DNA from 2 places in the Colwellia sp. SU-HH01172 genome. Region 2 is predicted to be linked to the other one. Evidence: predicted binding sites of a transcription regulator. Region 2 holds the regulator's gene; the other holds the start of a gene.
The links. The regulator MetJ, encoded in region 2, represses methionine synthesis genes. The targets are predictions, from matches to a motif close to TAGACGTCTAGACGTCTA.

Region 1 (4,735 bases), on a different contig from region 2:
AAGCATCTGAGCTGATTGCAACAAAAAAATCTTTACCTGAAGCGTTAATTATTTTTAACAACTTGCCAAAAGCAGAGCAAGAAAAAATGAATAAGCCAACAGTACAACGTTTATTACGCCAGCATATCAATCGTATCATAGACCAACGTACCGTAACTGGCTGGACGACATTTGGCCATACTGGTGTTGATGTCCCCGTATTTGCCATGGGTAAACAAAAAGAACTTTTTGAAGGCTTAAATGATAATACTGATATTGCTAAAAAAATATTTAAGCTTCTGGGTAAGCAATAAGCTCATTCTCATTATTAAAAAATAAATTTTTTCCTAAAAAAACGCCGAATAAAATATTATTCGGCGTTTTTATTTTCACGAATTAACTTAACCTGAACTCGGGATAATGGGAATGAAAAGCATAACTACTTCAAGGCATTATCAATATTCAATCTACAGTAGTGCTATTTATGTCTAGTTCAAGGCGTTTAAGTGTGCTCAATAACGAGTTATTGGGAACTTGAACAACGTAGAAATAGGCTTTAATAGTGCTGCTGTAGCATTTTGCTTATCCCGAGCTCAGGTTAACTTAGTGCAGCATTTAAACGTGCAAAGCCTTGTTCTAAATCAGCGATTAAGTCATCAACATTTTCTAAACCAACATGTAAACGAATCAGTGGATATTCATAAGGCCACAGTGTTGCAGAGCGTAAATTATTAACCTTAGCAATCCCCAAAATTAAGCTTTCAAAACCGCCCCAAGAATAGCCCATTTTAAAATGTTCCATACCATCAAGAAGTGCTGTTAATGCTGCTTGGTTACCGCGGTTTAATACAAAGGAGAACAAACCATTTGAACCGGTAAAGTCACGGTCAAATACTTCATGGCCCGGACACGATGGCAAAGCAGGATGAAGCACTGTTTCTACTTCTTCACGGCTAGTTAACCACTGAGCTATTTTTAACGCGCTGGCTTGATGTTGTTGCAAACGTACTGGTAAAGTTCGAATACCGCGCATAGCAAGGTATAAATCATCTGGTGATGTACATTGCCCCATGGTATAGCTACTCTCTCGTAACTGAGGCCAATGAGCTTCGTTTGCGGTTGCGGTGCCAAGCATAACATCTGAATGACCAACAATATATTTGGTGGCGGCTTGAATTGACACATCAACACCGTATTCAAACGGCTGAAAATTAACACCCGCAGACCAAGTATTATCTAACATCACCACACAATTATGTCGGTGAGCAACTTCTGCAATAGCCGGTACATCTTGCACTTCCATCGTAATTGACCCTGGAGATTCCAGAAAAATCACCCGAGTATTAGGTTGAATTAACGATTCAATGTCGCTGCTAATAAGTGGGTCATAATATGTTGTTTCAATGCCGAGTTTAGCCAATATTTTATCGCAATAATCTCGAGTTGGTTCATACGCAGTATCAACCATCAAAATATGATCGCCGGTTTTCACAAAAGCTAAAATAGCATTGGTAATGGCCGCCGTACCAGAAGGATAAACTGCACAACCCGCCCCTCCCTCTAATTCAGTCATGGCATCACTAAACGCAAAAGATGTTGATGTACCACGTCGACCGTAAAACAGTACCTGATTAGTTTTATTGGCAGTTGCGTGTTTCATTTCCTTAACAGAATCAAATACTACCGTTGAAGCACGCTCTACCGGCGGGTTTACCACGCCACGAGTCCACTTGCTTTTGCGACCGGCATTAATAATTTTTGTTTCTTTCTTCATCAGCCCATGTGTTCCTATGATTAAATTGAAAACAAATTCAAATTAGCTATCTAGCCATCTACAGCTCTTTTATATATTGAATTGGGTCAAGAAGCACGCATTATTTTGTTATGAGATAGTTTTAATTGACTCTGGTACACTCTTCTAACACACTATTTATTCATCAAATAAGTTCATTTGTGCATTGGTTATTTCATCAAAGCTGGTATTAATGAACGGCAATATAGCATCGGCAACCGCTTGTAGTTGTCTATCAATATAGAATTGATAATCTAATGCTGCTGTTTGATAGCCTTTGGCTTGTGGGCCATTTGTTGTGATGACATATTCTATCCAGCCTTTATTTTGATACTTAAGTGCTTTGCCTTGCGCTTTGTTAATTTCATCAGCAAGCCTTGCTGCACGCACATGTGGTGGCACATTCTTTACGTATAGTTCAAGCTTTCGGCGTAATCGCTTTCGATAAACCAACTTATCATCATGTAAACCAGACAAAGTCTCAGCCACTATTTGTTTAATATATTCCGCCACCGGTTGATCACTAAAGATCATTTGATATAACTTACGTTGAAATTGTTTTGCTAGTTCAGTCCAATCGGTACGAACACTTTCTAAACCTTTAAATACCAATTGTTGCTCATTATTTTTAATTACTAACCCTGCATAACGCTTTTTAGTGCCAATTTCTTGGCCACGCACTGTCGGCATTAAAAATTTACTAAAATGAGTTTCAAACTCTATTTCCAATTCGCTTTCAATACTAAACTCTTCCAACAACACTGCGTGCCATTTTTGGTTAATGTAATCTTGTAAGGTTTTACCTAACGCTTTACTCGAGGCAAGTGTTTGCTCATTATCAATATGGACAAATATTGAATCGGTATCGCCGTATATCACTTGATAGCCTTTCGCTTCAATCCATGTTTTTGTCGTTTTTAACAGGCTATGGCTACGTTTAGTTATTGAGCCCGATAAGCGAGGATCAAAAAAACGACAACCGGTTGAACCTAAGATGCCATAAAAGGAATTCATAATAATTTTTATCGCCTGCGACAAAGCCGCATTTTTTTCTACTTTCGCTTTATCGCGCTCTTTCCATAACTCAGTGATGATAGTAGGTAAAAAATGCTGTTCTCTTGAGAAATAGGCCCCGTCAAAACCTTTAATGGCAGTTTCTGGCGATTTTAACCCTTCAATTAAGCCCATAGGGTCAATATTAAAACTTCGGATGATACTTGGGTACAGGCTTTTAAAATCTAAAACAAGAACATTGTTGTAAAGACCAGGTATGGAGTCCATAACAAAACCGCCCGGTGATTCAAAACCTTGCTCGCCATCGCCCATATTTGGCGCGACATAACCACTGCGGTGTAATTTCGGTAGGTATAAATTGGTAAAAGCCGCAACTGAGCCGCCTACTCTATCAATCGCTAGTCCGGTTAATTGCGCCCGCAGCATAGCGAATTCGAGCAATTGCGTATGTTGGAATATCAACCAAACTAGACGGCAATCTTCTAAGTTATATAGCGCTAGTGCGGTTTTATTGTGTTTAAAGTTATCGGTAATTTCTTGTACGCGATTATCAACATCATCAACTTTTTTACCAATTCCCAATAGCGTATTAGCAACATTATCGAGAGAAAAACTTGGAAAACTGTAAGTTGCCGTTTTTAACAAATCTATGCCGTCTAGAATTACTCGACCATTAATTTCAATAAATTGCTGTTCGCTGGCCTTATTTTTACGCCAATGCGGTGCTCTTCCGTCTCGTCCAATAGCGAATTTAATACCATGAAGCTCATAGCGTTTTTGCAGTAAATTAAAATCAAAGTTAATCACATTCCAGCCAATAACTATGTCAGGGTCATGCGCTCTAAACCAAGCTAATAAGCTCAGTAATAATGCTTTCTCATCCGCTTGCCAAATAATATCAAGTTCGGTATCAGCATGTTCATGTTGCTCACGTAGCACTTCTTCAGCACTAGCGATCATTAATACTTGCTGGCACGTTTCACTGTACAAACCAATAGAATAGAGTTCTCCTGACATTGAACACTCAATATCTAAAGAAACTGTGGTTAATTGAATATCAGTTTGCTGCGCTTTATCGATACGTTTGCATTTTACTTGCTCAAATCGTTGATAAGCGTTCGGTAAATCGTGCTGCTCTCGCTCAATTGCAACATGATTACCAGAGAAAACTAAATCTGCAGTGATAAATCGTTCCATCAAAAAACGATCGTCTGGGCGAAAATCGTCTTCGTAGCACTTAACGCCTAGGTTCTTTAGCGCCTCTCTTGCTTGATAGAACTCTCTTAAGGTTGAAAAATAAACCGCGCTAACGCCCACTTGGTTAAATGCTTTCAAAGCTACTGATTTTATTTCAGCAGAGTAAAATTGCTGGCTTTTAAGTATGCCACTAACGTTATCAACCTCATGGTTTTCGACAAAAAGCACCATACGTTCATTATTTACAACCAGTTCAACAGGCCCTTCTGGTGTTTTTAACCATAAAGTAATTTCAATTTCATTACCGCGATCGCGCACTGAACGTGTCAGTATAAAGCCTCGACCTGAATTAACAGTATTTGGCGGGGTTTCAAATTGTTGAGAAGAAATTTGCATTAAGTGGCTAATACCAAGTGGATTAATAACAACAAACTGTTAATATATACAGCAGTGTAAATCATCTATTCTCGATAGGAAACCAAAGCCGCGATGTTAAGCGAAAAAATTAAGCAAGTTATTCGAACTTCCTATAAAAGCATAGGTGAAAACCTCACCAATTTTAATCCACGTAAGCAACAAACCTTTCTAATTGCTGAAATTGCCAAAACTCTGGCTGGTGAATACGATAAACAGCGTAAAATTATTACTATTGAAGCCGGCACAGGTACAGGTAAATCATTAGCTTACTCTCTAGGCTCTATCCCATTAGCGATAAGTCGAAACAAAAAAGTCTGTATTGCAACGGCTACCGTT
Region 2 (4,735 bases):
GGATCAGGCTCGGTAATACCTTGCGCTAGAGCATTGGCCAACAATTCTGAAAATGGTGTTACGCCATCATAATATTGAAATAGCCAAGATAAAGTACCCGAGAAAATACCAGAAATTTCAGTGATCACATCACCGCTATTGATTAACTCTTCAATAGTTGAATTAATCGGTAAGCCTGCCCCTACTGTGGTGTTACCCAACCAATAGCTATTATGTTCTTTCGCTGTACTAAGCAATTGTTGATAATTTTCAGTTGGCGACGAGGCCGCCCATTTATTAGCGCCAATAACATGAATGCCTTGCGCGAAAAATTGTTGATATAATTGACTAAACGCTTCACTTGGTGTGATATCAACAACCACTAATTCATCATAAGGGTGGTTGGTTAACCAATCTAATAACTGCTCACCTTCATAAGCTTTTGCTTGTTGTTGGTAATGCTCCAACGCGTTACTAACATCAATACCATCAGTATTAATTAGGGCTTTTTGTGAACCGACTAAACCAACCAAGTGAAGATTTTCCAATGCTGGTAAACCTGCTAACTGTTTTGGCAGTATTTCTAAAAATCGCTGACCGATATTACCTAAGCCTGCAACAACCAAGGCGATATTTCTGGCATCCTTAGTCATGTCACCGTGGATATTATTCAGTAGCTCTCCGGTGCAAGCCTCCGGCAAAACCGCTATATAACTGTGTTGGTTTTCTGCATGGACAAAATGCAATGTTCGCTGATGCCTTAGCGCTCTTTTAAACCTTGCTCGCATACCACCTTGTTGTGCCACTTGATATCCAACCGTGGCAACAATAGCGACAGGCTTAAATGAGACTTCAGTATCATGACTTGCCAGCCATTGGCTTAACGCCTTTTGTTGCTCTTGAGTCACCACCAAGTAACCGTCATCTAGGTTATAGCACACAGGGGTAAATTCTTTCACCGCGCGAGCACCCGATTCTCCAAAAAAGCTAACTGACGTAGCAAGGATCAAATCATTTAAATAGGTCACGGAAAGCTCTTGTTTGGCAATTTGGCCAAACTTACCAATTTCGCTGCCACTAACCTCTGGCGCAAAACTACTGGCAACATGTAAATGGGTATTGTGATTTTTTAACGGCTGTAAGGTTTTTGCGTGTAATACCGGATTACCTAAACGCCCCAACTCATTTGCAACCGCATTGGGTAGACGATGTAATTTTCTTGCCAGCGGTACCACTCTTGGATCGGCGCTGTAAATACCATCAACATCTGTCCATAAAGTAACATTACGAGCACCAGACAGAGCCGCCATAATAGTTGCAGAATAGTCACTGCCATTACGACCTAATGTGCAAGCTTGTAATTGCTGGTTGCGAGCAATATAGCCAGTCACTATCACCAGCTGATTTGGCTGTTGCAACGGCGAAAGTTTCTCGGCACTGGCAAGATAATCAATGGCACAAGTTTTCTCATTGCTTAGTAATAAAAAATCTCTCGCATCTAGCATATAGCTAGGACAAACGCTTTCGTTTAATACCGCTGATAATAACCGTGCTGACCAAACCTCACCTAATGCCAGCAAATCGTTTTGATGCTTGCTAGGATTGCTTAGTAAATGCGCTGAGATATTGGCAATATCGTCGTTCAGTAATGCTTTTAGCCTTGCCGCACTACTTGCATTGAGTAATTCTTCAATCAGTGCCACTTGCGAATCACTCAGTGCGACAATCGCATCAGCTAATGTTTCGGGTAGTAGTTCAACCACTAAATCGGTTTGATTTCCTAAAGGCTCTGCTTGTTTAAGCTCATAATGTTCTAGTGCCAATTGATAAATAGCAAATAATGCATCTGTTGTATCGCCGTTAGCAGAAACGACAATAACGTCATTGAGTTGGCAATGCTGACGAATAATATCAGCGACACGCTCAATACACCCCGTGGTTGCTAAACTACTGCCACCAAATTTATGTACATTACAAGCAGCTTTAGCCAACTGGTTTTTTGTGGAAGTAAGCTCCACAGCTGAATTTACGTCTGTCATTTTATTTCCAAGCACATGCGCATGTTTATCTAATTAAAAATTATCTTGAGACTATTTCGGTTGTATTTGACTAGCGGTAAGTGCCTGCGCTAAATCTGCTAAGATGTCGTCTATATCTTCAATCCCAACTGAAAGGCGCACTAAAGACTGAGTAATACCTGCGGCAAGTTGCGCTTCAATTTCCATGCCTGCATGAGTCATGGTTGATGGATGGCTGATCAAACTTTCTACACCACCTAATGATTGCGCTAAGGTAAAAAATTCAAGTTTATCAAACAGCACCTTTACTGCTTCAACACCGCCTTTAAGTTCAAAGCTCATCATGGCGCCAAAGTCATGCTGCTGTTTTTTCGCTAAGTCATGCTGCGGATGATCAACTAGCCCAGGGAAATACACTTTTTCCACCGCCGGATGTTGTTGTAAAAATTCAGCAACGGCGTTAGCGTTAATTTGGTGCTGCTTCATACGTATCGGTAAAGTTTTTAAACCGCGCAATGCTAAAAAGCTATCAAATGCTGAACCGGTAATACCGATACAATTCGCCCACCAAGCAAGCTCTTCACCTAAGGCTTGCTCTTTGGTCACTAATACTCCGCCGACAACATCACTATGACCGTTAATATATTTAGTGGTTGAGTGAAAGACAATATCAGCACCTAATAACAAAGGTTGCTGCAATGCTGGCGATAAAAAGGTGTTATCAACAGCAACCAAGGCGCCAGCTTGATGAGCTTGTTGAGTAATATCTTCCATATCCACCAAACGCAGTAACGGGTTACTTGGCGTTTCAATTAGCACTAGTTTAGGTTTTGTTGCTAAGGCCTGTGTTAATGCCGCTTGATCATTTTGATCAACAACAATTAACTTAAACTGCCCACGCTTGGCAAGGTGGGTAAACAATCGAAAACTGCCGCCGTAACAATCATGAGGAATAACCACAGTATCATCGGTATTTAGCAACTGACAAATCAGATGTACGGCTGACATCCCCGTGCTAGTAACAATACCTAGCGCCCCTTGCTCTAAATCAGCAATAGCCTGAGCGAACGTAGCACGAGTAGGGTTACCCGTACGTGAATAATCAAACTGACGCTTTTCATTAAAACCTTTCAGTGCATAGGTGCTAGAAAGGTGAATTGCAGGAATAACCGCACCATGATGTTGGTCACTATTAATACCTGCACGAACCGCAGTTGTGGCAATTTTTTTCTCGCTCATGTGTGCTCCAGTATAGACACTTTTCTATATAGATGTTTGGACGTCTATAAATCTAAACGGTTTAAAGCGTGCGGTCAAGCACTTTAGACATCTAACCTTCTACACATTCGTTATTGACTCACGCCTCACAACCAGTAAAATTAGCCGTCAAGAATAAACTTATAACTTACTGGTATACCAGATAAGCTAATTATAGGTTTTTCATAATCATTTAAGCATAGAGGAATATTCATGGCAGAGTGGAATGGCGAGTATATTAACCCTTACGCCGAACACGGGAAAAAAAGTGAACAAGTAAAAAAGATCACCGTGTCTATCCCTTTACGTGTGTTGAAAGTGCTAACCGATGAAAGAACACGTCGTCAGGTAAATAACTTACGTCATGCAACCAACAGCGAACTATTATGTGAAGCATTTTTACATGCTTTTACTGGCCAACCTTTGCCAGACGATGGTGACTTAGCAAAAGACAATACACAGAAACTACCGGCCAGTGTTCGTAAAGCTTTAGAAGCACAAGGTGTGACTGACTTTAGTGAATACGAAACGGAAGTAGAAGATTAAAGCGGAACGAGTATCCAAGAGATTAAAAAAAGGCGCTTTAAGCGCCTTTTTTGTTATTTAATATTTATACTTTCAATTTACTAATTTGCATTATTTAACTGTAATAAATCCCATTTAGTGCCATATAAATCTTTAAAAACTACCACAGTGCCGTACTCTTCGACGCGCGGCTCTTCGTTAAATTCAACGCCTTGAGCCTTCATGTGTTGGTAGTCGCGCCAAAAGTCATTGGTTTGTAGAAAGAGAAAGACTCGTCCGCCGGCTTGGTTGCCAATAGATTTTTTTTGCTGATCATCACTGGCTTGCGCTAGCAACAAATTTGTGCCGTTTGAATTTGGTGGGGCGATTTGCACCCAGCGCTTGCCAGCACCTAAATCGCTATCTTCAATAAGCTGAAAGTTTAGTTTTTTGGTATAGAACTCAATAGCGTCATCATAGTTTTCAACAACTAAGGCGATATTCGATATTCTTTGTGTAATCGGAGATGTCATACTAATTTCACTTTTACGTCATGGCAGGCAAGTAGAGTTATTTTACCGTATTTTAACACTAACAATAAGTAAGGATAACTGATTTATCGAGGTGATTGATACTGTGCACGCCAATGTGATTTACTGCAGCTGTATTGCAGGCCTTAGCTTTTTCCAAAAAAAAGGCGCCCCATCGACGCCTTGGTTAAATAACCCAATCTACACACCAAATTAGTTTGAGAAAAATTTCGTCTCCGTTACTGCTTTTACTTCCGGCTTATCGCTAACACTGACTTCCAGCGACACTTCACTAACTCGGCCTTTAATACCATCAGCTGCCATAGTTAAATGTACTGGCACATTGGCAATTTCTCCTGCTTTAATCAATATGTTTTTATCTGCACTTAAGCTAACACTACTGTTTAGAACATTGACATTAAAGTGGCGATCTATTTGTGACTTATT

Region 1: a site for MetJ is predicted at 1,797-1,814, ahead of AC27JP_RS07690 (cystathionine beta-lyase). Genes of this name have one in related genera too.

Annotation. Positions count from the first base shown of each region.
Region 1 is NZ_BAAJMB010000002.1:139,537-144,271, reverse strand. Features, by position in the region: gene AC27JP_RS07695 (alkaline phosphatase) at 1-293, shown strand, start outside; gene AC27JP_RS07690 (cystathionine beta-lyase) at 578-1,753, opposite strand; gene AC27JP_RS07685 (DNA polymerase II) at 1,910-4,378, opposite strand; gene dinG (ATP-dependent DNA helicase DinG) at 4,472-4,735, shown strand, end outside.
Region 2 is NZ_BAAJMB010000006.1:52,704-57,438, forward strand. Features, by position in the region: gene metL (bifunctional aspartate kinase/homoserine dehydrogenase II) at 1-2,018, opposite strand, end outside; gene metB (cystathionine gamma-synthase) at 2,070-3,236, opposite strand; gene metJ (met regulon transcriptional regulator MetJ) at 3,468-3,800, shown strand; gene AC27JP_RS15380 (VOC family protein) at 3,881-4,291, opposite strand; gene ccoG (cytochrome c oxidase accessory protein CcoG) at 4,502-4,735, opposite strand, start outside.